One region of the Pseudorhodoferax sp. genome, then DNA from elsewhere that is predicted to be linked to it. Evidence: predicted binding sites of a transcription regulator. Region 1 holds the regulator's gene; each other region holds the start of a gene.
What was found. The regulator sigma-54, encoded in region 1, starts transcription at its own class of promoters, with help from an activator protein. The targets are predictions, from matches to a motif close to TGGCANGNAANCTGCTTT.

Region 1 (5,672 bases):
TGCTGCTGGCCGACCTGCGCGGCAAACCGCGAACATAAGGCGTGGACCTGCGACTTATTGCACTGCACAATGGGCCCGCTGACGCGGGCCCTGTCGTTTCTGCCACCATGCGTGACCGCTACAATGGCTGAGCAAGAATCGTGCCTTTGATGACCATCCTCCACCGCCCCCTCATCGCCGCCGCCGTCCTCGCGCTGGCCGCCGGCCTGGCCCAGGCCGAACGGGCCGACCGCGACAAGCCCATGAACGTCGAGGCCGACGCCATGCGCTACGACGACCTGAAGCAGGTCAACGTGTTCACCGGCCGCGTGGTCGTGACCAAGGGCACGATCCTGGCGCGCGGCGAGCGCGTGGAAGTCTGGAAGGACGCGCAAGGCTACCAGTTCGGCACGATTACGGCCGCGCCCGGCCAGCGCGCGTTCTACCGGCAAAAGCGCGAAGGGCTGGACGAGTTCATCGAAGGCGAGGGCGAGGTCATCCACTACGACGGCCGGGCCGACAAGGTCACCTTCACGCGCCGCGCCATCATGCGCCGGCTGGCCAAGGACAAGCTGCAGGACGAGGTGACCGGCGACGTGATCGTCTACAACAACGTGACCGAGGTGTTCACGGTCGATGCCGCCCGGCCCGGTGCCAAGGACCCCTCCGGCCGCGTGCGCGCCATGCTGTCGCCGCAGCCCTCGGCCAGCAGCCCGCAGCCGCCGGCCCAGCCGCCCGCCACGCTCAGGCCCAGCACCCGGCTGGGCACGGAGAAGCAGTAGCGTGGCGCCGGCGCAGGACAGCACGATCGCCATCCCCGGCCGCAGCCGGCTGGAGGCCCGCCGGCTGCAGAAGTCCTACGGCAGCCGCAAGGTGGTGCAGGACGTGTCGCTGACCGTGCACGAGGGCGAGGTCGTCGGCCTGCTCGGCCCCAACGGCGCCGGCAAGACCACCTCGTTCTACATGATCGTGGGCCTGGTACGGGCCGACGGCGGGCAGATCAGCATCGACGGCCGGTCGGTCGAGCAGATGCCGATCCACCGGCGCTCGCAGCTTGGCCTGTCCTACCTGCCGCAGGAGGCCTCGATCTTCCGCAAGCTGTCGGTCGAGGACAACGTGCGCGCCGTGCTGGAGCTGCAGCGCGACGCGGCCGGCAAGCCGTTCGGCCGCGCCGAGATCGAGCAGCGCCTGACCGCGCTGCTGCAGGACCTGCGGGTGGACCACCTGCGCGAGGCCTCGGCGCTGGCGCTGTCCGGCGGCGAGCGGCGGCGCGTGGAGATCGCCCGCGCGCTGGCCACGCAGCCGCGCTTCATCCTGCTGGACGAGCCCTTCGCCGGCATCGACCCGATCGCCGTGATCGAGATCCAGCGCATCGTCAGCTTCCTGAAGGGCCGCGGCATCGGCGTGCTGATCACCGACCACAACGTGCGCGAGACGCTGGGCATCTGCGACCACGCCTACATCATCAGCGAGGGCCGGGTGCTGGCCAAGGGCACGCCGGCCGAGATCGTCGACAACGCGGAAGTGCGCCGGGTCTACCTCGGCGAGCACTTCAGGATGTAGCCGGGGCCGCGCCATGAAGCAAAGCCTGTCCCTGCGCGTCTCGCAGCACCTGGCGCTCACGCCGCAGCTGCAGCAATCCATCCGGCTGCTGCAGCTGTCCACGCTGGAGCTGTCCCAGGAGGTCGAGCAGATGCTCGACGAGAACCCGTTCCTCGAACAGGCCATGGACGACCATGCGGGCGAGGATTTCGGCCTGGCGCAGTCCGACGCACCGGTGCGCGACGACGACCGCGAGGCCGAGGTGGCGGCCCAGAGCGGGCTGGATTACGCCAGCGAGGGCCTGGCCGACACCCGTGGCGAGGCCGAATCGCCGCTGACCGGCCAGGCCGACGAGCACGATTGGGACGGCGACGGCACGCACGACCTGGCGCCGGACGACAGCGAATGGGGCGGCGACGCGCCGGCCCGCGGCAACGGCCAGGGCGAGGAGGGCGAGGCCGACGCCACCGAGCTGGCGCGCAGCCAGGAGTCGCTGCAGGACTTCCTGCACCGCCAGGCGCTGGCGCTGCGGCTGTCCGCGGAGGACACGGCGGCGCTGCGCTTCCTGATCGAGTCGCTGAACGAGGACGGCTACCTCGAAGACAGCCTGGAGGAGCTGGCCGCCGGCTTCGCCCCCGAGGACCCGGAGGCGCGCGAGGAGCTGCTGCACCGCTTCACCGTCGCGCTGCGCCTGCTGCAGAACCTGGAGCCGGCCGGCGTCGGCGCGCGCGACCTGGGCGAATGCCTGGCGCTGCAGATCCGGGTGCTGCCGGAGGACGAGGTCGACCCCGCGCTGCGCGGCACCGCGCTGCGCGTGTGCCGCCAGAGCATGGAGCTGCTGGCACGGCGCGACCTCAAGCGCCTGGCCCACCTGTGCGACGACAGCGAGGCCGGCGTCAAGGCCGCGCTGGCGCTGATCACGCGGCTGGAGCCCAAGCCGGGCCGCAAGTTCGTCGACGTCGAGCGCAACGTCATCGTGCCGGACGTGATCGTCACCAAGGTCGGGCGCGGCGCCCAGGCGCGCTTCAAGGTCCAACTCAACCCCGACGTGATGCCGCGCCTGCGCGTGCACGACATCTACGCCAACGCGCTCAAGCAGCACCGCGGCGGCGGCCGGGACGCCTCCGACACCGCCGCGCTGCAGCAGCGGCTGCAGGAGGCGCGCTGGTTCATCAAGAACATCCAGCAGCGCTTCGACACCATCCTGCGCGTGTCCAACGCCATCGTCGAGCGCCAGAAGAACTTCTTCACGCACGGCGCGCTGGCCATGCGCCCGCTGGTGCTGCGCGAGATCGCCGACGAGCTGGGCCTGCACGAGTCCACCATCAGCCGCGTGACCACGGCCAAGTACATGGCCACGCCGTTCGGCACCTTCGAGCTGAAGTACTTCTTCGGCTCCTCGCTGGGCACCGAGACCGGCGGCAATGCCTCCAGCACGGCGGTGCGGGCGCTGATCAAGCAGTTCGTCTCGGCCGAGGACCCGAAGAAGCCGCTGTCGGACAGCCAGCTCTCGGAGATGCTGAAGGAACAGGGCATCGAGTGCGCGCGCCGCACCGTGGCCAAGTACCGCGAGGCGCTGCGCATCGCGCCGACCAACCTGCGCAAGGCGCTCTAGCCGTGCAGCACCTGCGCCTGTTCCTGCCCTGCGCCGCCGGCGTCGAGGCCCTGCTGGCCGACGAGGCCGCACGCATCGCCGGCTGCCCGGTGCAGGCGCGCCGCGCCGGCGTGCGGCTGTCGGCGCCGTGGCGCGACGCCATGCGGCTGAACCTGTACAGCCGGCTGGCCCAGCGCGTGCTGATCGAGCTGGCGCACGGCGGCTACCGCCACGAGCAGGACCTGTACGAGGTCGCCGCCGGCGTCGCCTGGGAAGCCTGGTTCACCCCGCGCCAGAGCTTCAGGATCGAGCTGACCGCGCAGCGCAGCCCCCTGAAAAGCCTGAACTTCGCCGCGCTGCGCATCAAGGACGCGATCGCCGACCGCTTCCGCGACCGCGCCGGCAGCCGGCCCGACGTGGACACGCGCGCCCCGCAGGTGCGCATCCACGCCCACCTGACGACCGACCGGCTGACGCTGTACATCGACAGCTCCGGCGAGCCGCTGTTCAAGCGCGGCTGGCGCGCGGACACCGGCGACGCGCCGCTGAAGGAGACGCTGGCCGCCGCCATGCTGGCGGCCAGCGGCTGGGATGCCCGCACCCCGCTGTACGACCCCTGCTGCGGCAGCGGCACGATCGCCATCGAGGCCGCGCAGATCGCCTGCGGCGTGGCGCCCGGGCTGCGGCGGCGCTTCGGCTTCGAGCGACTGGCGCCGTTCCAGCCGCACGTGTGGCAGGCACTGCGCGAGGAGGCCGAGGCCGCGCGCCACGCCCCCACGGCGCCGGTGTTCGGCAGCGACGTGGCGCACCGCATGGTCGATTTCGCGCAGCGCAACGCCGAGCGCGCCGGCGTGGCCGAGGCCGTGCAACTGCGCGGCGGCGACGCGCTGCAACGCCTGCCGCCGTGCGAGGAGCCCGGCGTGCTGCTGCTGAACCCGCCCTACGGCGAGCGCATCGGCGTCGCCGGCGTCGCCGGCGAGCGCGCCCGCCCGGGCCGCGAGGCCGCGCTGGCCGAGGGCGGTGGCGACTTCTTCGCGCGGCTGGCGGCGCACTGGAAGCACCACTACGCCGGCTGGACCGCCTGGGTGCTGACGCCGGACACCAAGCTGGCCAGCCGCATGCGGCTGAAGGAATCGCGCCGCATCCCGATGTGGAACGGCCCGATCGAGTGCCGGCTGTTCCGCTTCGACATGGTGCAGGGCTCGGCGCGCAGGCCGGCGGCGCCCGCGGCCTGAGCCCCTTCGCTCCCGGCTGCTATCCCGCGGCGCGCACCAGCGCGGCCAGCGCCGCTTCGGCCACCTCGGCGTCCTGCGCGCCGGTGCCCGAGCCGATGCCGATGCCGCCGACCACCTGGCCGTGCAGCACGATCGGCAGCCCGCCCTGCAGGTTGGTGACGCGGCCGTCCGTGGCCAGCGCCAGCCGGGCGTCCAGGCCCTCGGCGAGCTGCCCCGTCGGCACGCGGCCGGAGGCGGCGGTCATGGCCTTGCGGATGGCCGACTCGCGCGAGAGCAGCTTGGCGCCATCCATGCGCAGGTAGGCCAGCAGGTTGCAGCCCTCGTCCACGACGGCGATGCACTGCGGCTGGCCCATGGCGCGCGCCTTGGCCGCGGCGGCCTCGACCAGCAGCGTGGCGCCTTCGTCGGTCAGGCGGATCCGGGAAGCGGTCAGGGGCATGGCGGGAATTCCTCGCAGTGGTAGTTCAAGAAAGGGGCGGCCCAGACTCTCAGGAAAACGCCGGCGCGGCCCGAGTTTTCTCGCCCCCCGCGGGGGGCGGGCTGGGCGCGTTCAAACGGCGCGGATGTTGCCGCCGTCGCAGCGCAGCATGCTGCCGGTGATGTAGGCCGCCGGCACGCTGGCGACGAAGGCGGCCAGCGCGCCGAATTCGGCCGGGTCGCCGTAGCGGCCCAGGGGGATGCCGGCGGTGGAGCGCTGGCGCACCTGCGCGGGCGTAAGCGCCTCGCGCGCCGCGATGGCCTCGTCGGTGCGCTGCACGCGCTCGGTGTCGATGCGGCCCGGCACCAGGATGTTGGCCGTGATGCCGTCGCGGGCGACCTCGGCCGACAGCGTCTTGGACCAGGGCACCAGCGCGGCGCGCAGGCTGTTGGAGATGCCCAGCACCGGCAGCGGCTGCAGCACGCCCGAGGACACCACCGTCAGGATGCGCCCCCAGCCCCGCGCGCGCATGCCGGGCAGCAGCAGGTCGGTGAGCACGATGACCGGCAGCACCATCTCCTCGAAGGCCGTGCGCCAGGCCTGCGGGCCGTGGCCGCTGGCGCCGCCGTAGTCCGGCCCGCCGGTGTTGTTGACGAGGATGTCGATCGGGCCGAAGCGCTGCGCCAGCTGCGCGGCGAAGGCGGCCAGGCCCTCGGTGTCCCCGAGTGCGAGGCCGAAGGCCTCGACCTGCGCCGCGGCGTGGCCCGCGGCCCGGCCCTCGTTGCGCAGCGCCTCGGCCGCCGCGGCCAGCCGGGCCGCCTCGCGGCCGGTGATGGCCACGTGCGCGCCTTCGCGCACCAGCGCGCGGGCGATGCCTTCGCCGATGCCGCGGTTGCCGCCCAGC
Region 2 (5,672 bases), 1.3 Mb from region 1:
AGGCGGTCATGATGATGACCGGCAGGCCGGGCTGCAGCTCCTTGACCTTGGCCAGCAGGTCAAGGCCCGAGCCGCCGGGCATGCGGATGTCGCTGACCAGGATCTGGGGGCCCTCGTCGTCGCCGGCGGCTTCCAGCGCGGCCAGCACTTCGCGCGGGTTGGTGAAGCTGCGCGTGGGCAGGTTCTCGCGCAGCAGTGCCTTCTCCAGCACGAAGCGGATGGATTGGTCGTCGTCTAGGATCCAGATCGGCTTCATCGTCCTCGTCACCTCGGGGTGATCCCGCCGCAGCGCCGGACACGGAGCCTCACGGCAGCGGAATCAGTATCTTGAAATCGGTTCGGCCGGGGATGCTCTCGCACTCGATCAGGCCATGGTGCTGCTGCACGAAGGTCTGCGCCAGTGTGAGCCCCAGCCCCGATCCGCCGTCGCGACCCGATACCAGCGGGTAGAAGATGCGACTCTTGATCGACTCCGGGACCCCCGGTCCGTTGTCGATGACATGCAATTCCAGTGCCAGTCGGTAGCGCTGCTTGCCGAAGGTGATCTGCCGCGCGATGCGCGTGCGCAGCACGATCTCGGCGTCGCCGGCGGCCATGCGGTCGGCCAGCGCCTGGGCCGCGTTGTGCACGATGTTCAGCACGGCCTGGATCAGTTGCTCGCGGTCGCCGCGGAACTCGGGGATCGAGGTGTCGTAGTCGCGCACCACCCGCAGGCCGCGCGGGAACTCGGCCATGATCAGCGAACGCACGCGCTCGCAGACCTCGTGGATGTTGACGTCGCCCACCACGTGCGGCCGGCGGTGCGGCGCGAGCAGGCGGTCGACCAGGCTCTGCAGCCGGTCGGCTTCGTGGATGATGACCTGGGTGTACTCGATCAGGTCGCGCGAGTCGATCTCCATCTCCAGCAGCTGCGCCGCCCCACGGATGCCGCCCAGCGGGTTCTTGATCTCGTGCGCCAGGTTGCGGATCAGTTCCTTGTTGGCCTGGGCCTGGTCGATGAGCCGCTCCTCGCGGTCCTGCCGCGCCTGCTGCTCCAGCGGCAGCAGCTCGATGATGACCTCGCCTTCCTGCTCGGCCGGTGCCACGACCACATGCACCGGCAGCGGCTCGTAGGTGGCGCGCTTGAGCCAGGCGTCATAGCGCAGCGCCGCGAATTCGTTGCCGCCGGCGCCTTCGAGCGCGTTCTGCAGCAGGTAGGGCTGGGTGAAGAACTCGGGGAACTGCGAGCCTTCGATGCTGCGGCGCGAAAAGCCCAGCGCGTCCTCCAGCGCCGCGTTGGCGAACAGCACCACGCCGTCGATGCGCAGCACCGCGACCAGCGTGGCCAGCAGGTCGAAGGCGTGGAAGCGCGCGGCCGGGGCGGATGCCGCGCGCGCGAGCGGAGAAGCGCGCTTCACTGTGCGGGCGGCAGCCGCGCGATCTCGCGCTTGATGCCGGCGATGTCGCTCTCGACGCGGTCGATGGATGCCTTCATCTCGGCCACGCGGTCCAGGTAGCGCTGGTAGTTGCGGGACTCGATGCCGATCTTCTCGGGCTCGCCGTTGTTGTAGTCCTTCAGCAGTTCGGCACGCCGGGCCTCGGCCTTCTTCAGCTCGGCTTCGAGGATACGGCGCGCCTCGCCGTCGCGTGCGCGCTGCGCCGGATCTTCCGCACGCGGCGCGGCACCGGCCGCCGGCGCGCGCACCGGCGCCGGTGCCGGCCGCGCCTTGGGCGCCTCGATCACGGTGACGTTGCCGCCCTCCACCAGCTTGCAGCCGCGCTGCTGCGCCTCGCGCGCGTCGCGGATGCTGTTGGTGTATTCGTTGCCGCAGCGGTAGACCTGGGCCCGGGCGCCGGCGATGGGCACGGCAGCGGCAAGGGCGAGGACGAGGGCGTGCTTCATGCGTCTGCAGGGATCGCGTTCGGGTTGGAGGCGCGGCCAATGGTACCGTGCCGCCCCCAGTAAAAAAGGACGGCCGGGCCGTCCTTTGCTGCGACCGGCCGGCCCGCTGCCATGCTGCAGCAGGCCGGTGCAGGGCATCACAGCGAGTAGTACATGTCGAACTCGACCGGGTGCGGCGCCATGCGGAAGCGCGTCACCTCGGTCATCTTGAGGTCGATGTAGGCGTCCAGCATGGAGTCGCTGAACACGCCGCCCTTGGTCAGGAACGCGCGGTCCTTGTCCAGGTACTCCAGGGCCTGGTCCAGGCTGTGGCAGACGGTGGGGACCAGCTTGTCCTCTTCCGGCGGCAGGTGGTAGAGGTCCTTGGTGGCGGCCTCGCCCGGGTGGATCTTGTTCTCCACGCCGTCCAGGCCGGCCATCATCAGGGCCGAGAAGCACAGGTAGGGGTTGGACGAGGGGTCCGGGAAGCGCGCCTCGATGCGGCGGCCTTTGGGGTTGGCCACGTAGGGGATGCGGATCGACGCCGAGCGGTTCTTGGCCGAGTAGGCCAGCTTCACCGGGGCCTCGAAGCCGGGCACCAGGCGCTTGTAGCTGTTGGTGCCGGGGTTGGTGATGGCGTTCAGCGCGCGGGCGTGCTTGATGATGCCGCCGATGTAGAACAGCGCGAAGTCCGACAGGCCGGCGTAGCCGTCGCCGGCGAACAGGTTCTTGCCGTCCTTCCAGATGGACTGGTGCACGTGCATGCCCGAGCCGTTGTCGCCGGCGTAGGGCTTGGGCATGAAGGTGGCCGTCTTGCCGTAGCTGTTGGCGACGTTCCAGACCACGTACTTCAGCACCTGGGTCCAGTCGGCGCGCTCGACCAGCGTGGAGAACTTGGTGCCGATCTCGTTCTGGCCGGCGCCGGCCACTTCGTGGTGGAACACCTCGACCGGAACGCCCAGGCTTTCCAGGATCAGGGACATCTCGGCGCGCATGTCCTGCGTGCTGTCGACCGGGGGCACCGGGAAGTAGCCGCCCTTGACCGTGGGCCGGTGGCCGCGGTTGCCGCCCTCCAGCTTGGCGCCGCTGTTCCAGGGGGCTTCGTATTCCTCGATCTCGCTGAACACGCGGCCGGGCTCGTTGCTCCAGCGCACGCCGTCGAAGATGAAGAATTCGGGTTCCGGCCCGAAGTAGGCGGTGTCGCCCAGGCCGGAGGCCTTCAGGTAGGCCTCGGCGCGCTTGGCGATGGAGCGCGGGTCGCGGTCGTAGGCCTTGCCGTCGCCCGGCTCGATCACGTCGCACTGCAGGAACAGCGTGGTCTCTTCGAAGAAGGGGTCGATGTTGGCGGTGTTCGGGTCGGGCATGAGCTGCATGTCCGAGGCTTCGATGCCCTTCCAACCGGCGACCGAGGAACCGTCGAACGCGTGACCGGAGGTGAACTTGTCTTCGTCGAAATGCGACACGGGGACGGTGACGTGCTGCTCCTTGCCACGGGTATCGGTGAACCGGAAGTCGACGAACTTGACTTCGTTCTCCTTCACCATCTTCATCACGTCTGCGACGGTCTTGGCCATCAAAAGCTCCTGGGGTTGGTTTGGGGTCTACAAGAAAGACGGCGATGCGGATGCAGTTTCCATGCCACGGACCGACGCACCAAAAACGGCAAATCCGATCGCATGGCGTTGCGGCTCCACGGGCGGCAGACCGCGCATCCTACTGCTCAGGCGGACGATTCCGCACATCAATGGTGCGATCCTGGTTGCGCACCAGATCGATGCACGCTCAACGCACCAGTTCGGGGCCGAGCGGCAGGCCGTGCGCGCGCAGGCCGGCGAGCAGTTCCGCATAGGCGGGCGCGACGGCCGCAGCGGCGCCCTTCACGCCGAGCTCGATGTGGTGGCCGTGCTCCGGGTGGTCGACGCTGGGCAGGCTGAACACCAGCACGCCGGGATGCTCGCGCTCGATGGCTTCCATCAGCGGCACCAGCGCGGATTCCATGGCGCCGTAGACGATGACCGAGCGTTCGGCCCAGGCTGCCTGGGCGAACAAGGCCCGGTAGCGGGTGTCCAGCACCCATTCGATCATCGGCCAGGCCATGACCGGGAAGCCGGGCACGAAGTGCACGTGGCCCAGGCTGAAGCCCGGGATCTTGTTGTAGGGGTTGGGGATGATGGCGGCCCCCTCGGGGAACACGCCCATGTTCAGCCGGTGCAGGTTGTCCGGCCGCTCGGGCTCGTAGGGCAGGCCCTGCTCGCGCGCCACGTCGCGCATGCGCTCGCGGATCAGCGCCTCGGCCTCGGGATGCAGCACCAGCGGGCGGCCCAGCGCGCGGCCGGCGCACTGGCGGGTGTGGTCGTCGGGCGTGGCGCCGATGCCGCCGCAGCTGAACACCAGGTCGCCGCTGCCGAAGGCGCGCTCCAGCGTGGCGGTGATGCGTTCGGGCACGTCGCCGACGTAGTCGGCATAGGCCAGCTGCAGGCCGCGCGCGGCGAGCAGCTCGATGACCTTGGCCAGGTGCTTGTCGGCGCGCTTGCCGGACAGGATCTCGTCGCCGATGATGACCAGGCCGATGGCCCGGGGCGGTACTTCAGGGGGGAGGCAGAGGGACATAGGCGGAGGTGGAGGAGGGGGAACCGGCCGGGCCCTGCTCCACCAGCAGCTCGGTCGCCGGGGCGGAGGCGGGCGGCTCGACGGCCCGCACGTCGGCGGCTTCCGCCATGCGCATGGCCTGCAGCGCCGCCAGTGCGTAGTGGGTGAACCACAGCGCCGAGAATGCGAACACCAGCGTGTACAGCCAGATCGCCAGCGGCACCAGCACCGGTGCCAGCACGATGGCCAGCGCGCCCCAGGCCCAGACCAGCGCCGGCGCGGCGCCCAGGTAGCCGGTCAGCACGCCCAGCACCAGCAGCATCACGCGGTGCTCGCGCATCAGGGCCACGCGCTCGGGCTTGCTGGCATGCTCGGCCAGCACGTCGTAGGACATCACGCGGTAGGTCAGCCAGCCCCAGATCAGCGGCGGCAGCACCAGCACCAGCGGTGGTACCAGCCACAGCGGGATCGACAGCACCAGCACCGCCAGCGCCACCACCGTGGCCCAGAGCGCGCCGAACAGGCTGCCGGCGAAGGAGCCGCCACGGCGCTTGTCCAGGTGCGGGAAGCGCCGTTCGCCGACCAGCGACACGACCGAGGGCGTGACCAGCGAGGCCACCAGCAGCAGCGACAGCACCACCACCACCGGCGTGACCAGCGCCACCACCAGCAGCGGCGCGATCAGCGTCTGGACCTCGCCCAGGCCCCAGCCCTGCAGCCAGCCCATGACGGTGCCGAACCAGGGCCAGCCGCTCAGCCAGGCGCGCGTCCAGGCGATCGTGGATTCCCAGAAGAAATAGCCCAGCCCCAGCGCCAGCACGGCCATGAGCACCAGCGGCAGGATGGACAGCGCGATCACGCGCGGATGCAGGCAGTAGGCCGCCGCGCGCCAGAAGGAATCAAGCAGCAAACGCATGGCTTGAGGATACTCCCGCGGGCTGGCGCGTCAGGCCCGCCCGAACAAGCGCAGCAGCCCGCGCCACTGCTGGGACCAGAAGCCGCGGCCGTAGTCGCGCAGGCCGCGCGGGCCCGGTTCGACCTGGTCGCGGATGCCGGTCGGGTCGTAGCGCAGCGTGAAGTCGGCCGTGCCGAACAGCATGTCCCACCAGGGCAGCAGCACGCCGAAATTCACGCCGCCGAGACGGTTGGCCCCCACGCTTGCCACGTCGTGTGCCGCGCTGCCCGCCGAGGGGGCTGCTGCGCCTTGGAGTGGCCCGGCGGC
Region 3 (5,672 bases), 500 kb from region 1:
TGGTGGAGATCGCCGGCCTGGCCGACCAGGGCGTCAAGGAGGTCACGCTGCTGGGCCAGAACGTCAACGCCTACCGCGGCCGCATGGGCGACCCGCGCAAGGGCGGCGACGAGATCGCCGACTTCGCGACGCTGATCGAGACCGTGGCGGAGATCCCGGGCATCGCGCGCATCCGCTACACCACCAGCCACCCGAACGAGTTCACGCCGCGGCTGATCGAGGCCTACGCGCGCGTGCCCAAGCTGGTGAGCCACCTGCACCTGCCGGTGCAGCACGGCTCGGACCGCATCCTGATGGCGATGAAGCGCGGCTACACGGCCATGGAATACAAGTCCACCGTGCGCAGGCTGCGCGCGATCCGGCCCGACATGGCGATGAGCAGCGACTTCATCGTCGGCTTCCCGGGCGAGACCGAGGAAGACTTCGGCAAGATGATGAAGCTGATCGACGACATCGGCTTCGACAACAGCTTCTCGTTCATCTTCAGCCCGCGGCCGGGCACGCCGGCGGCCAACCTGCCGGACGACACGCCGCACGCGGTCAAGCTGCGCCGTCTGCAGCACCTGCAGGGCGTGATCGACGCCAACGTGCGCGCGATCGCCGCGCGCCGCGTGGGCACGGTGCAGACCATCCTGGTCGAAGGACCGTCCAGCCGCCTGCGCGAGGGCCAGCCCGAGCTGATGGGCCGCACCGAGTGCAACCGCGTGGTCAACTTCCCCGGCCCGGCGCGGCTGATCGGCCAGATGGTGCAGGTGCGCGTGACCGAGGCCATGTCGTACTCGCTGCGCGGCGAGGTCTGCACGCGTGAACCCGCGCTGACCGCTTGACGCGCCCGCGCCCGCGCCCGTCGTTCCGCCAGCTGCTGCTGGCGGCTTTCCTGCTGATCGCGATGCTGCTGGGCGGCGTGGCGCTGCGCGCGGTGTTCACCTTCGACCTGCTGATCCAGCGCAGCCTGGGCTTCTCGGCGCGCACGCTGCAGCTGGGCGGTGCGGCGCAGTTTCTCAGCGAGCGCAGCGCCACGGCCGAGCGGGCCGCACGCCAGTCGCTGATCCTGAACGACCTGCCGCTGCGCCGGCGCTTCGCCGAAGCCGCGCGCGAGGCGCGTGCGACCGTCGACGGCCTGCAGCCGGCCGACCTGCCGCAGGAGCTGGCCGAGCGCTGGCGCGGGCAGATGGGCCGCATCGACCAGCTGATGGACGGCCCGCAGGACACCGCGCTGGACCGCGAGCGCGCCATCGCCGCCGAGTTCCGCGAGCTGGACGCGCTGAACGTGGCGATCGCGCAGCAGATGCAGGCCACGATCGAGCAGCGCCGCCAGGCGCTGAACGCCGAGATCGACGCGCGCCGCGCGCAGACCATGCAGCAGGTGATCGCGATGCTGGTGCTGGCGCTGCTGCTGGCCATCGCGCTCGGCCTGTGGCTGGCGCGGCCGCTGAAGCGGGTGGAGCGTGCCATCGTCGGCCTGGGCGAGAACCGGCTGGACCAGCCGATCGAGATCCAGGGCCCCTCCGACGTGCACCGCATCGGCCAGCAGCTGGACTGGCTGCGGCTGCGCCTGTCGGAGCTGGACGCCGACAAGGCCCGCTTCCTGCGCCACATCTCGCACGAGCTGAAGACGCCGCTGGCCGCGCTGCGCGAGGGCGTCTCGCTGCTGGAAGAGGGCGTGGCCGGCGAGCTGAACGACAACCAGCGCGAGGTCGCGGGCATCCTGCGCCAGAACACCATGCAGCTGCAGGAGCAGATCGAGGCGCTGCTGCGCTTCAACGCGGCGGCCTTCGAGGCGCGCCAGCTCCGGCGCGAGCGGGTGGACCTGCTGGCGCTGATCGAGGCCCAGGTCGACGCCCAGCGCCTGCAATGGCGCGCCAACCAGCTCACGGTGCAGGTCGAGGGGCCGAGCGTGACGGCGCAGGTGGACGCGGCCAAGATCGGCACGGTGCTGGCCAACCTGCTGTCCAACGCGATCCGCTTCTCGCCGCCGGGCGGGCGCATCGAGCTGCAGTTGCAGCAGCTCGACCAGCGCGTGCAGATCGACGTGATCGACCAGGGCCCCGGCGTGGCCGCGGCCGACCGCGAGCGCATCTTCGAACCCTTCTACCGTGGCCAGCGCCAGCCCGAGGGCGTCGTGAAAGGTACTGGCATCGGTCTTTCGATCGTTCACGAATACATCGCAGCGCATGGTGGCAAGATGACGCTGCTGGCCGGCACGCCCGGCGCCCACTTCCGCATCGAACTGCCCCATGTGTCCTGAACCACGCGCGGCCCGCGCGTTCCCTCCCCTTTGGTCTGCGCTGGCCGCCGCCGTGCTGGCCGGCTGCGCCGTGCCGCCGCCGGCACCGCTGCCGCCGCCCGCCGTCCCGGCCGCGCCCCCGCCGCCGGCCGTGGTCGCGCCGCCGCCGGCCGGGCCGGTGGTGGCCCTGCCGGTGCAAGGCGGCCTGCCCGGCGGCGTGCGCACGGAAGGCAGCACCACCTCGCACGCCCTGCTCGTCTACGCCGACCGCGTGCGCCGCATGGCGCCGTCCGAGCTGGCGCAGGAGCTGACGCGGCTGTCGGAAACGCCGGAGCCGCAACGCCAGCCCGGCCAGGAACTGCAGCTGGCGATCGCGCTGGCGCAGACGCGCGTGCCGGCCGACCTGGCGCGCGCGCTGGGCCTGACCCAGCGCGTGCTGGGCAATCCGCGCGAGGAGGCCCGCGGCCTGTACCCGCTGGCCGGCATGCTGGCCGCGCGCTACGCCGAGCAGCGCCGGGTGGAGGACGCGCTGGACCGCCAGGCCCAGCAGCTGCGCGACCAGCAGCGCCGCATCGACCAGCTGAACGAGCGGCTGGAGGCGATGCGCGCGCTCGAGCGCAGCCTGACCTCGCGCCCGGCGCCGGCCAACAACGGTGCGCAGCACCGCCTCCCCCAGCAGCCCTGACATGGCCGCCACCGCCCCCCGCGCGCACCTGCTGGTCGTCGACGACGACGCGGACATGCTGCGCCTGCTGTCCATGCGGCTGACGGCCGCCGGCTACCGCGTGACGGCCGTCGGCTCGGCCGAGGCGGCGCTGAACCAGCTCGACATCGAGCCGCCGCAGCTGGTGCTGTCCGACGTGCAGCTGCCCGGCCGCGACGGGCTGGCGCTGTTCGACCTGGTGCGCGCCCGGCACCCGGCGCTGCCGGTGATCCTGCTGACGGCGCACGGCACCATCCCCGACGCGGTGGAAGCCACGGCGCGCGGCGTGTTCACCTACCTGACCAAGCCCTTCGACGGCAAGGCCCTGCTGGACAAGATCGCGCAGGCGCTGTCGCTGTCGGCGCCGGCCGCGCCGGTGCCGCAGGCCGGCGGCGACGAGCGCTGGCGCGACGAGATCGTCAGCCGCTCGGGCCGCATGGCCGAGGTGCTGGCCGAGGCCAAGATGGTCGCTCAGTCCGACGCCAGCGTGCTGATGCTGGGCGACAGCGGCACCGGCAAGGAACTGCTGGCGCGCGCGATCCACAACGCCAGCGCGCGCGCGAAGAAGCCCTTCGTCGCGGTGAACTGCGGCGCCATCCCCGAGGCGCTGCTCGAATCGGAGCTGTTCGGCCACGTGCGCGGCGCCTTCACCGACGCCGTGACCAACCACAAGGGCCTGTTCCAGACCGCCGACGGCGGCACGCTGCTGCTCGACGAAATCGGCGACATGCCGCTGGCGCTGCAGGTCAAGCTGCTGCGCGTGCTGCAGGAGCGCGCGGTGCGCCCGCTCGGCTCCAGCCAGTCGATCCCGGTGGACGTGCGCATCCTGTCGGCCACGCACCGCGACCTGGAGAGCGCGATGGCGGCCGGCCAGTTCCGCGAGGACCTGTACTACCGCCTGAACGTCGTCACGCTGACGCTGCCGCCGCTGGCCGAGCGGCGCGAGGACATCCCGCTGCTGGCCCAGCATTTCCTGCAGCGGCTGGCGAGCAAGTACCACAAGCGCCTGTCCGGCTTCGCGCCCGAGGCGCTGAAGGCGCTGACCGCCGCCGCCTGGCCCGGCAACGTGCGCCAGCTGCACAACGTGGTCGAGCAGGTATGCGCGCTGTCCACCACGCCGCTGGTGCCGCTGGCGCTGGTGCAGCGCGCGCTGCGCCAGCCGGCGATCGAGGTGCTGCCCTACGCCGAGGCCAAGCGCAAGTTCGAGCGCGAGTACCTGATCAACCTGCTGAAGCTGACCGACGGCAACGCCGCCGACGCCGCCCGCCTGGCCGACCGCAACCGCACGGAGTTCTACCGGCTGATGCAGAAGCACGAGCTGACGCCGGGCCTGTTCAAGGGGGAATCGGCGGCTCCTGGCGATGGCGTCGCCGAACCACGACAAGGCTAAGTCCTTGTCGCTCCAGAAGAATCCAGCAAACACCGGTTGACTTGTCGCCGTTTGGCGACAAAACCAGGGGGTTCCGGGGCCGTTTTCCGGGACCGGCCGGCAGGATCCTCGAAAAATCCATGCAAGTCTTTGATTCAGCATGGATTTTTCGGCTGGCATGGGGTTTGCACTAGAAGGGCATGAGCATCGTCTCCCACCCCTCCACGCAACCCGAGAGCACCATGGACCCACAACACTTCGCCCGCGTCGGCCGGCAGATCGTCGGTCGCGCCTGGGACCAGCAGCGCAGCGCGCTGCGTGCGGAGCGCCACCCGAACTCGGTCACCGCGCCGCCGGTGAACCGCGGCTCGATGACGCCGCGCCCGTGGCGCGGCTTCTGGAACAGCGTGGGCACGGCCCTGCTGATGTCGCTGCCCGGCGTGCGGCCGGCCGCCGCCCGCGTCGCCCAGGCGCCGCAGGAGCCCTGGCAACGGGCCGCCAGCCGCCGCCGCCTGGCGCTGCTGCTGATCGTGCTGGCCACCACCGCGCTGGCCACCACGCTGTTCGCCGGCATGCAGCCGGACTACGACAACCTGTTCCTGGAGATCGGCCAGTTGTCGCTGTTCGCGCTGCTGTCGGCCTGGATCGTGTCGGGCTTCGGCACCGCGCTGATGGGCTTCTTCGTCGTGCTGCGCGGCGACCGGCATGCGCTGTCGGCCCGGCAGGTGCGCGACCACGCGATGCCGACCGGCGCCGATGCGCGCACGGCCATCATCATGCCGATCTGCAACGAGGACGTCGCCACCGTGTTCGCCGGCCTGCGCGCCACCTGCGAGTCGGTGCTGGCCACCGGCCACGGCCGCGCCTTCGACGTGTTCGTGCTGTCCGACAGCAACGACCCGGAGAAGCAGCGCGCCGAGCGCGCCGCCTGGGAAGACCTGCGCGCCGTGCTGGCCGCCGAGGGCCAGGGCGCCCCGGGCATCGAGGTCTACTACCGCCTGCGCACGCGGCGCACGCACCGCAAGGCCGGCAACGTGGCCGACTTCTGCCGCCGCTGGGGCAAGGACTACAAGTACATGGTCGTGCTGGACGCCGACAGCGTCATGAGCGGCGACTGCCTGACCTCCATGGTCAAGCTGATGCAAGCCCATCCGCGCGCCGGCATCATCCAGACCGCCACGCAGTCGATCGGCCACCAGACGCTGCACGCCCGCGCGCAGCAGTTCGCCTCGCGCATGACCGGCCGCCTGTTCACGCTGGGCATGCAGTACTGGCAGCTGGGCGAGTCCCACTACTGGGGCCACAACGCCATCATCCGCGTCCAGCCCTTCATGGAGCACTGCGCGCTGGCCCCGATCAAGGGCACGGGCGGC
Region 4 (5,672 bases), 1.7 Mb from region 1:
AGGGGTAGGTGGCCTGGCCCTCGTCGTAGAACTTCATGTGGTCGGGGTCGTCCCAGCTCTTGCCCAGGCCGTTGTCGTAGCGGCCCAGGATGCGGTCGACGATGGCGGCCTTGTCGGTGTTCACGTACGAGCGCGCGGCGATGGTCTCGGCCATCTTCTGCTTGTTGGACAGCGAGGCGTCGATCCAGCGGCCGGCTTCCAGGATCGCGGCCGCGACGGCGCGGCAGGTGTTCGGGTTGGCGGCGGCGAAGGCGGCGGTGGTGCCCAGCACCTTCTCGGGATGGTTCTTCCAGATCGCCTGCGTGGTGGTGGCGGTGATGCCGACGCCGTCCATGATGGCGCGCTGGCCCCAGGGTTCGCCGACGCAGAAGCCGTCCATGTTGCCCACGCGCATGTTGGCCACCATCTGCGGCGGCGGCACGGTGATGATCTTGGCGCCCTGCAGCGGGTGCACGCCGTGGGCTGCCAGCCAGTAGTACAGCCACATCGCGTGCGTGCCGGTCGGAAAGGTCTGCGCGAAGGTGTATTCGCGCTTCTCCGTGGCCATGAGTTTGGCCAGCGTCGCGCCGTCGGTGGCGCCTCGGTCGGCCAGCTTCTTCGACAGCGTGATGGCCTGGCCGTTGCGGTTCAGCGTCATCAGGCTGGCCATGGCGGTCTTGTTGCCGCCGATGCCCACGTGCAGGCCGAGCAACTGGCCGTACAGGATGTGGCTGAACTGGTTCTCGCCGTTGAGCAGCTTGTCGCGCACCGCGGGCCAGCTGGCCTCCTTGCTGGGGATGATCTTGACGCCGTACTTCTGGTCGATGCCCAGCACCGAAGCCATGACCACGCTGGCGCAGTCGGTCAGCGGGATGAAGCCGATCCTGACCTCCTTGCGCTCGGGCGCGTCCGAGCCGGCGGCCCAGGCGCCGCGCGCGGCCAGGTCGCCGAGCAGCGCCGTCGCGCCGGCGGCGCCGGCCCGGCGGAGGAAGTCCCGGCGCGCCGGCGCGGGGCGAGGGGAGGCTGGAAGGGTCATGGGGCGAACTCCTGGGATCGACAAGCGGGGCGGAAAACGAAACGGCGTCCATCCCGCACCCGCGCACCTGCGCAGACGAGGGATGGACGCCGTTGTCCATGGGGCTGGAAGCCGGGGAACAGGAGCCGCCGTTGGCTCTGCTCGCGGACAGCTCCATGCAGGTCCCATGCCAGCCGTCGTGCCCGGATCGGCGGCGGATCGAGGGGGTGGCGCCCTGCACGCCGGCCCATGGGCGCTGCTGCGGGAGCGATCGTGGTGCACGGGCACAAGAATTGTGCGATGCAGCAAGCTTCCGGCCGCTGGCCGGAACGGTCCGGTCAGAGGTAGTCCGACAGCGCCAGCATCGACTGGGCGACGTCCAGCAGCTTGCGGTTCTGGTTCATCGCGGTCCGGCGCATCATCTTGTGGGCGTCGGCCTCGCTGAGCTTGCGCGAGGCCATCAGCAGGCCTTTGGCGCGCTCGATGATCTTGCGCTCGTTCAGCGATGCGCGCACCGTTTCCAGTTCGTCGGCCATCTGCTGCAGCCGGCGCGACTGTTCCTGCACCAGCGCCATGATCGAGCGCTCCAGCTGCGGGCCGTAGGGCGGGTTCGCCGACGGCGTGCCGGCGGCGCGGACCAGCGCGTCGCGGATCGCCTCGTGGTCGCGCAGTTCGGCCCTGGCCGTGTCGATCCGCGCGGCGCACAGGCGCAGCAGTTCGCCGGCCAGCAGTTCCTCGACTTCGCGCAGCGCATCGATGCGCTGGCTGCAGCACTCGAACCAGACCAGGGCCAGCTCCGGGTCGAGTTGCCCGTCGGCGCGCAGCGCGCAGCCGATGCGGCGCAGCCGCTCCAGCTCGGCCTGCGTGCGGGCCCCGGCGGCGGCTTGCCAGGTGGCCTGCACGGCCGGCCCGGCGAAGTCGAGCGCGATGCGGAAGCAGCGCTCCTGCGACTCGATCAGGTCGAGCCACTGCTGCTGCCGGCCCGCGTCCATGTGCCCCTGGGCGAAGCAGGCACCGCCGAAGGCGCGCTCCTGGCCGGCGAACTCCTTGCCCTGCATCAGGTTGAACAAGGCCACCAGCGCGCGCGAGACGTCCGGGTCGGTGGCGCTGTCGGCCGCTTCGAACACGACCTGCAGCAGGCCGGCGATCAGCCGGACGAAGGCAGCGTTGGCCGCCGGTACGTCGATGGCCTGGGCAGCGGCGTCGCGCCGCAGCGCGGGCAGCGCGTCCAGCCCATGCAGCACGCCGGCGATGCGGCTGAACAGGCGCGCGCCGTTGCGCACCGGATGGACCGCCGAGGTGTCCATCGCGTCGAAATGCGCGCGCAGCGCCTGCGCCGCCGCATCGCACTGCAGGCATTGGCTGGCGCGCTGCTCGGCGAAGCGGGTGCCGTGCGAGCCCAGGAACATGTTGGTCAGGCCGCGCTCGCGCTGCAGCGCGTGCACCAGGCGCGCGATCAGCCGGACCAGCTCGCCACCCAGCGCGAGCTGCTCGAGTTCGCCGATCTCGCATTCGCGTGCGGCAATGAGGAAATGGAGATCGGATTTCATCGTCGGGGCACAGGGCATCCAGCAACAAGCGTGCCGCGTGGCGCCGCGCACTGCATACACTGGCACCCATGCTCGTTCTGGGATTCGAATCTTCCTGCGATGAAACCGGCGTGGCCCTGGTGGAGTGGGCCGGCGGCGCGCTGCCGCGCCTGCTCGCGCATGCGCTGCACAGCCAGGTCCGCATGCATGCGGACTACGGGGGCGTGGTGCCGGAGCTGGCCAGCCGCGACCATATCCGCCGCGTGCTGCCGTTGACTGAGGCGGTGCTGGCCCAGGCCGGGCGCACGCTGGGCGCGGTCGACGTGGTCGCCTACACGCGCGGTCCCGGCCTCGCCGGTGCGCTGCTGGTCGGCGCCGGCGTGGCCTGCGCGCTGGCCGCCGCGCTGGAGCGGCCGGTGCTGGGGGTGCATCACCTGGAAGGGCATCTGCTGTCGCCCTTCATGGGGGCCGACCCGCCCGCATTCCCGTTCGTGGTGCTGCTGGTGTCGGGCGGCCATACCCAGCTGATGCGGGTGGACGGCGTGGGCCGCTACGCCATGCTGGGCGAGACCATCGACGACGCGGCCGGCGAGGCCTTCGACAAGTCGGCCAAGCTGCTGGGCCTGGGCTATCCCGGCGGGCCGGCGCTGGCGCGGCTGGCCGAGCAGGGCGATGCCAAGGCCTTCACGCTGCCGCGGCCGCTGCTGCACAGCGGCGATCTCGACTTCTCGTTCGCCGGCCTGAAGACCGCTGTGCTGACGCAGGCGAAAAAACTCGGCGAACAGCTACCGGCACGCGCCGCGGACCTGGCGGCCGCGACCCAGGCGGCCATCGTGGAGGTGCTGGTGCGCAAGTCGCTCGCGGCGCTCGAACAGAGCGGCCTACGGCGGCTGGTGGTGGCCGGCGGCGTGGGTGCCAACCGGGCGCTGCGTGCGCAGCTCGACGCTGCCTGCGCGCGAAGAGGGGTGCGGGTGCACTACCCGGAGCTGGAACTGTGCACGGACAACGGCGCCATGATCGCGATGGCGGCGGCCATGCGCATCCAGGCCGGCGTGCAGCAGGCCGAACGGCGCTATGCGTTCGACGTGCGGCCGCGCTGGCCGCTCGACGCCTCGCCGTGAGGGCGCCGAGCGGGTGCGGCGCGCGAGTTACTGGATCGCCAGCGGCGTGACGTTGCTGACCGGCTGCTTCTTGGCCAGCTTGAGCGTCAGCACGCCGTTCTCCAGCGTGGCGCTGCTCGCGGCGGCGTCGATCTCCTGCGGCAACTCGTAGGCGGCCTTGACCTTGCGCGCGGACGCGTCGGTGCTCTCGATGCGCACCACGGCGCCTTCGATGCCGATGGTCAGCTGGTCCTTGGCGACGCCGGGGACGTCGATGGACAGCGTCCAGGCGCTGTCGTCCTGGCTGAAGCTGTGGCCCTTGGTGCCGCTGGCGCGCACGTAGGCGAGGTCGTTGACGAAGCGCTCGAAGCTGCGGTCGATCGAACGCAGGGCAGGGCCGTAGTTGGCCTGGCGCAGGACGGGGGCAAAGAACATGGCGGACTTCCTTCTGTCGATACACTGCGCGGCTCTCACCATGAGCGCCGCATGCCTCCAATCTGCGTGCAGCGCTTTGATTTTCAAGAGGTTTTTTTGATGGAGCCGGTGCGTAGAAGGGTCTTGAAAACGGCCGCCGCGGCGCTATCTGCTGGCGCCTTCGGGCGGGCCCTGGCGCAGGCGGCGCCGATCCGCGTGGCGATGATCGAGACCTTGAGCGGCCCGTTCGCCAACACCGGCGAGGCAGTGTTCCGCAACCTGGTCTGGGCCGCCGAGCGTGTCAATGCGCGCGGCGGCGTGCGCCTGCCGGGGGGCGCGCGGCCGCTGGAGATCGTGCGCTACGACAGCAAGGGGCAGACCGAGGAGGCCTTGAGCGCGCTGCGCTCGGCCATCGACGATGGCGTGCGCTTCGTGACCCAGGGCAACAGTTCCGCGATCGCGGCGGCGCTGCTGGATGCGCTGAACAAGCACAACGAGCGCGTGCCCGAGCGTCGCGCGCTGTACCTGAACTACTCGGCCGTCGATCCCATCCTGACCAACGAGCTGTGCAGCTTCTGGCACTTCCGCTTCGATGCGCATGCGGACATGCGCATGGCCGCGTTGATGCAGGTGCTGCGCGAGGATGCGGGCGTGCGCAGCGTCTACCTGCTGGGCCAGGATTACAGCTTCGGCCGGGCCGTGCTGCGCGAGGCGCGCCGCCAGCTGCAGGCGCAGCGGCCCGACGTGTCGATCGCCGGCGACGAACTGCATCCCATGGGGCGGATCAAGGATTTCCTGCCTTATGCGGCCAAGATCAAGGCCAGCGGCGCCAGTGCGGTCATCACCGGCAACTGGGGCAACGATCTCACGCTACTGGTCAAGGCGGCGCGCGAAGCGGGTTTCGACGGCAAGTTCTACACGTTCTACGGCAATGCGCTGGGTGCGCCGGCGGCGATCGGTGACGCTGGCATCGGCAAGGTGGTCGCGGTGGCCGACTGGCTGCCCAACCTGCCCGGGACGCAGAGCGAGACGTTCTACCAGGCCTTCCGTACGCGCTATCCCAAGCCGGCCGACGACTACGTGCACATGCGCATGCAGTTGATGGTCGAGGCGCTGGCGCAGGCCGTCGAGACGGCCGCCCGCGTGGAAGCCGTGCCGGTGGCGCAGGCGCTGGAGCGGGCGGACGTCACGCTGTACGGGCAGCAGGGCCGCATGCGCGCGAGCGACCACCAGTTCCAGCAGCCGCTGGTCGTCGGCGTCATGGACCGGCAGGGTGCGCCCGGTGTGCGCTTCGATGTGGAGGGCTCGGGCTACGGCTTCCGGGTGATCCGGCAGGTCACGGCCGCGCAGGCGGAGATGCCCAGCAGCTGCCGGATGGCGCGCCCCTAGCTAGTAGCTTGCGTAGCCGGCGCAGGCGCCGGCGTTCGGCCGGCCCTTGCATTCGCGCAGCAGGCGGCGCTCGCGTTCCCGGGGGCTCTCTTGCGAGCTGCTGGGAATGAACTTCGGTGCCGCCGCGGCCTTCTTCTTGGTCGTCGTGTCGGCCGCGGCGAGGGCGGGGGTGGCAGTTGCCAGCGCGGCCAGGGCCAGGAAAGTTGCGGCGAGGGCGGATCGGTACATGTGGGACTCCTGTGAATC

Region 2: glnA (type I glutamate--ammonia ligase) is a predicted target of sigma-54. The motif match lies at 3,485-3,502, and genes of this name have one in related genera.
Region 3: mdoH (glucans biosynthesis glucosyltransferase MdoH) is a predicted target of sigma-54. The motif match lies at 4,474-4,491, and genes of this name have one in related genera.
Region 4: QM782_RS15245 (CmpA/NrtA family ABC transporter substrate-binding protein) is a predicted target of sigma-54. The motif match lies at 1,170-1,187, and genes of this name have one in related genera.

The regions. Positions count from the first base shown of each region.
Region 1 covers NZ_JASGJZ010000001.1:1,599,395-1,605,066, forward strand. Annotated here, with positions in the region: gene QM782_RS07465 (thiol:disulfide interchange protein DsbA/DsbL) at 1-38, shown strand, start outside; gene lptA (lipopolysaccharide transport periplasmic protein LptA) at 150-761, shown strand; gene lptB (LPS export ABC transporter ATP-binding protein) at 763-1,542, shown strand; gene QM782_RS07480 (RNA polymerase factor sigma-54) at 1,556-3,136, shown strand; gene QM782_RS07485 (THUMP domain-containing class I SAM-dependent RNA methyltransferase) at 3,139-4,350, shown strand; gene QM782_RS07490 (GlcG/HbpS family heme-binding protein) at 4,370-4,789, opposite strand; gene QM782_RS07495 (SDR family oxidoreductase) at 4,901-5,672, opposite strand, start outside.
Region 2 covers NZ_JASGJZ010000001.1:2,932,691-2,938,362, forward strand. Annotated here, with positions in the region: gene ntrC (nitrogen regulation protein NR(I)) at 1-256, opposite strand, end outside; gene glnL (nitrogen regulation protein NR(II)) at 306-1,328, opposite strand; gene QM782_RS13800 (hypothetical protein) at 1,394-1,882, opposite strand; gene glnA (type I glutamate--ammonia ligase) at 2,020-3,435, opposite strand; gene QM782_RS13810 (competence/damage-inducible protein A) at 3,644-4,471, opposite strand; gene QM782_RS13815 (EI24 domain-containing protein) at 4,449-5,366, opposite strand; gene QM782_RS13820 (sterol desaturase family protein) at 5,397-5,672, opposite strand, start outside.
Region 3 covers NZ_JASGJZ010000001.1:1,095,600-1,101,271, forward strand. Annotated here, with positions in the region: gene miaB (tRNA (N6-isopentenyl adenosine(37)-C2)-methylthiotransferase MiaB) at 1-827, shown strand, start outside; gene QM782_RS05225 (sensor histidine kinase) at 890-2,248, shown strand; gene QM782_RS05230 (hypothetical protein) at 2,238-2,912, shown strand; gene QM782_RS05235 (sigma 54-interacting transcriptional regulator) at 2,914-4,320, shown strand; gene mdoH (glucans biosynthesis glucosyltransferase MdoH) at 4,542-5,672, shown strand, end outside.
Region 4 covers NZ_JASGJZ010000001.1:3,250,435-3,256,106, forward strand. Annotated here, with positions in the region: gene QM782_RS15245 (CmpA/NrtA family ABC transporter substrate-binding protein) at 1-1,015, opposite strand, end outside; gene QM782_RS15250 (nitrate- and nitrite sensing domain-containing protein) at 1,333-2,544, opposite strand; gene tsaD (tRNA (adenosine(37)-N6)-threonylcarbamoyltransferase complex transferase subunit TsaD) at 2,613-3,644, shown strand; gene QM782_RS15260 (Hsp20/alpha crystallin family protein) at 3,672-4,058, opposite strand; gene QM782_RS15265 (branched-chain amino acid ABC transporter substrate-binding protein) at 4,158-5,426, shown strand; gene QM782_RS15270 (hypothetical protein) at 5,427-5,654, opposite strand.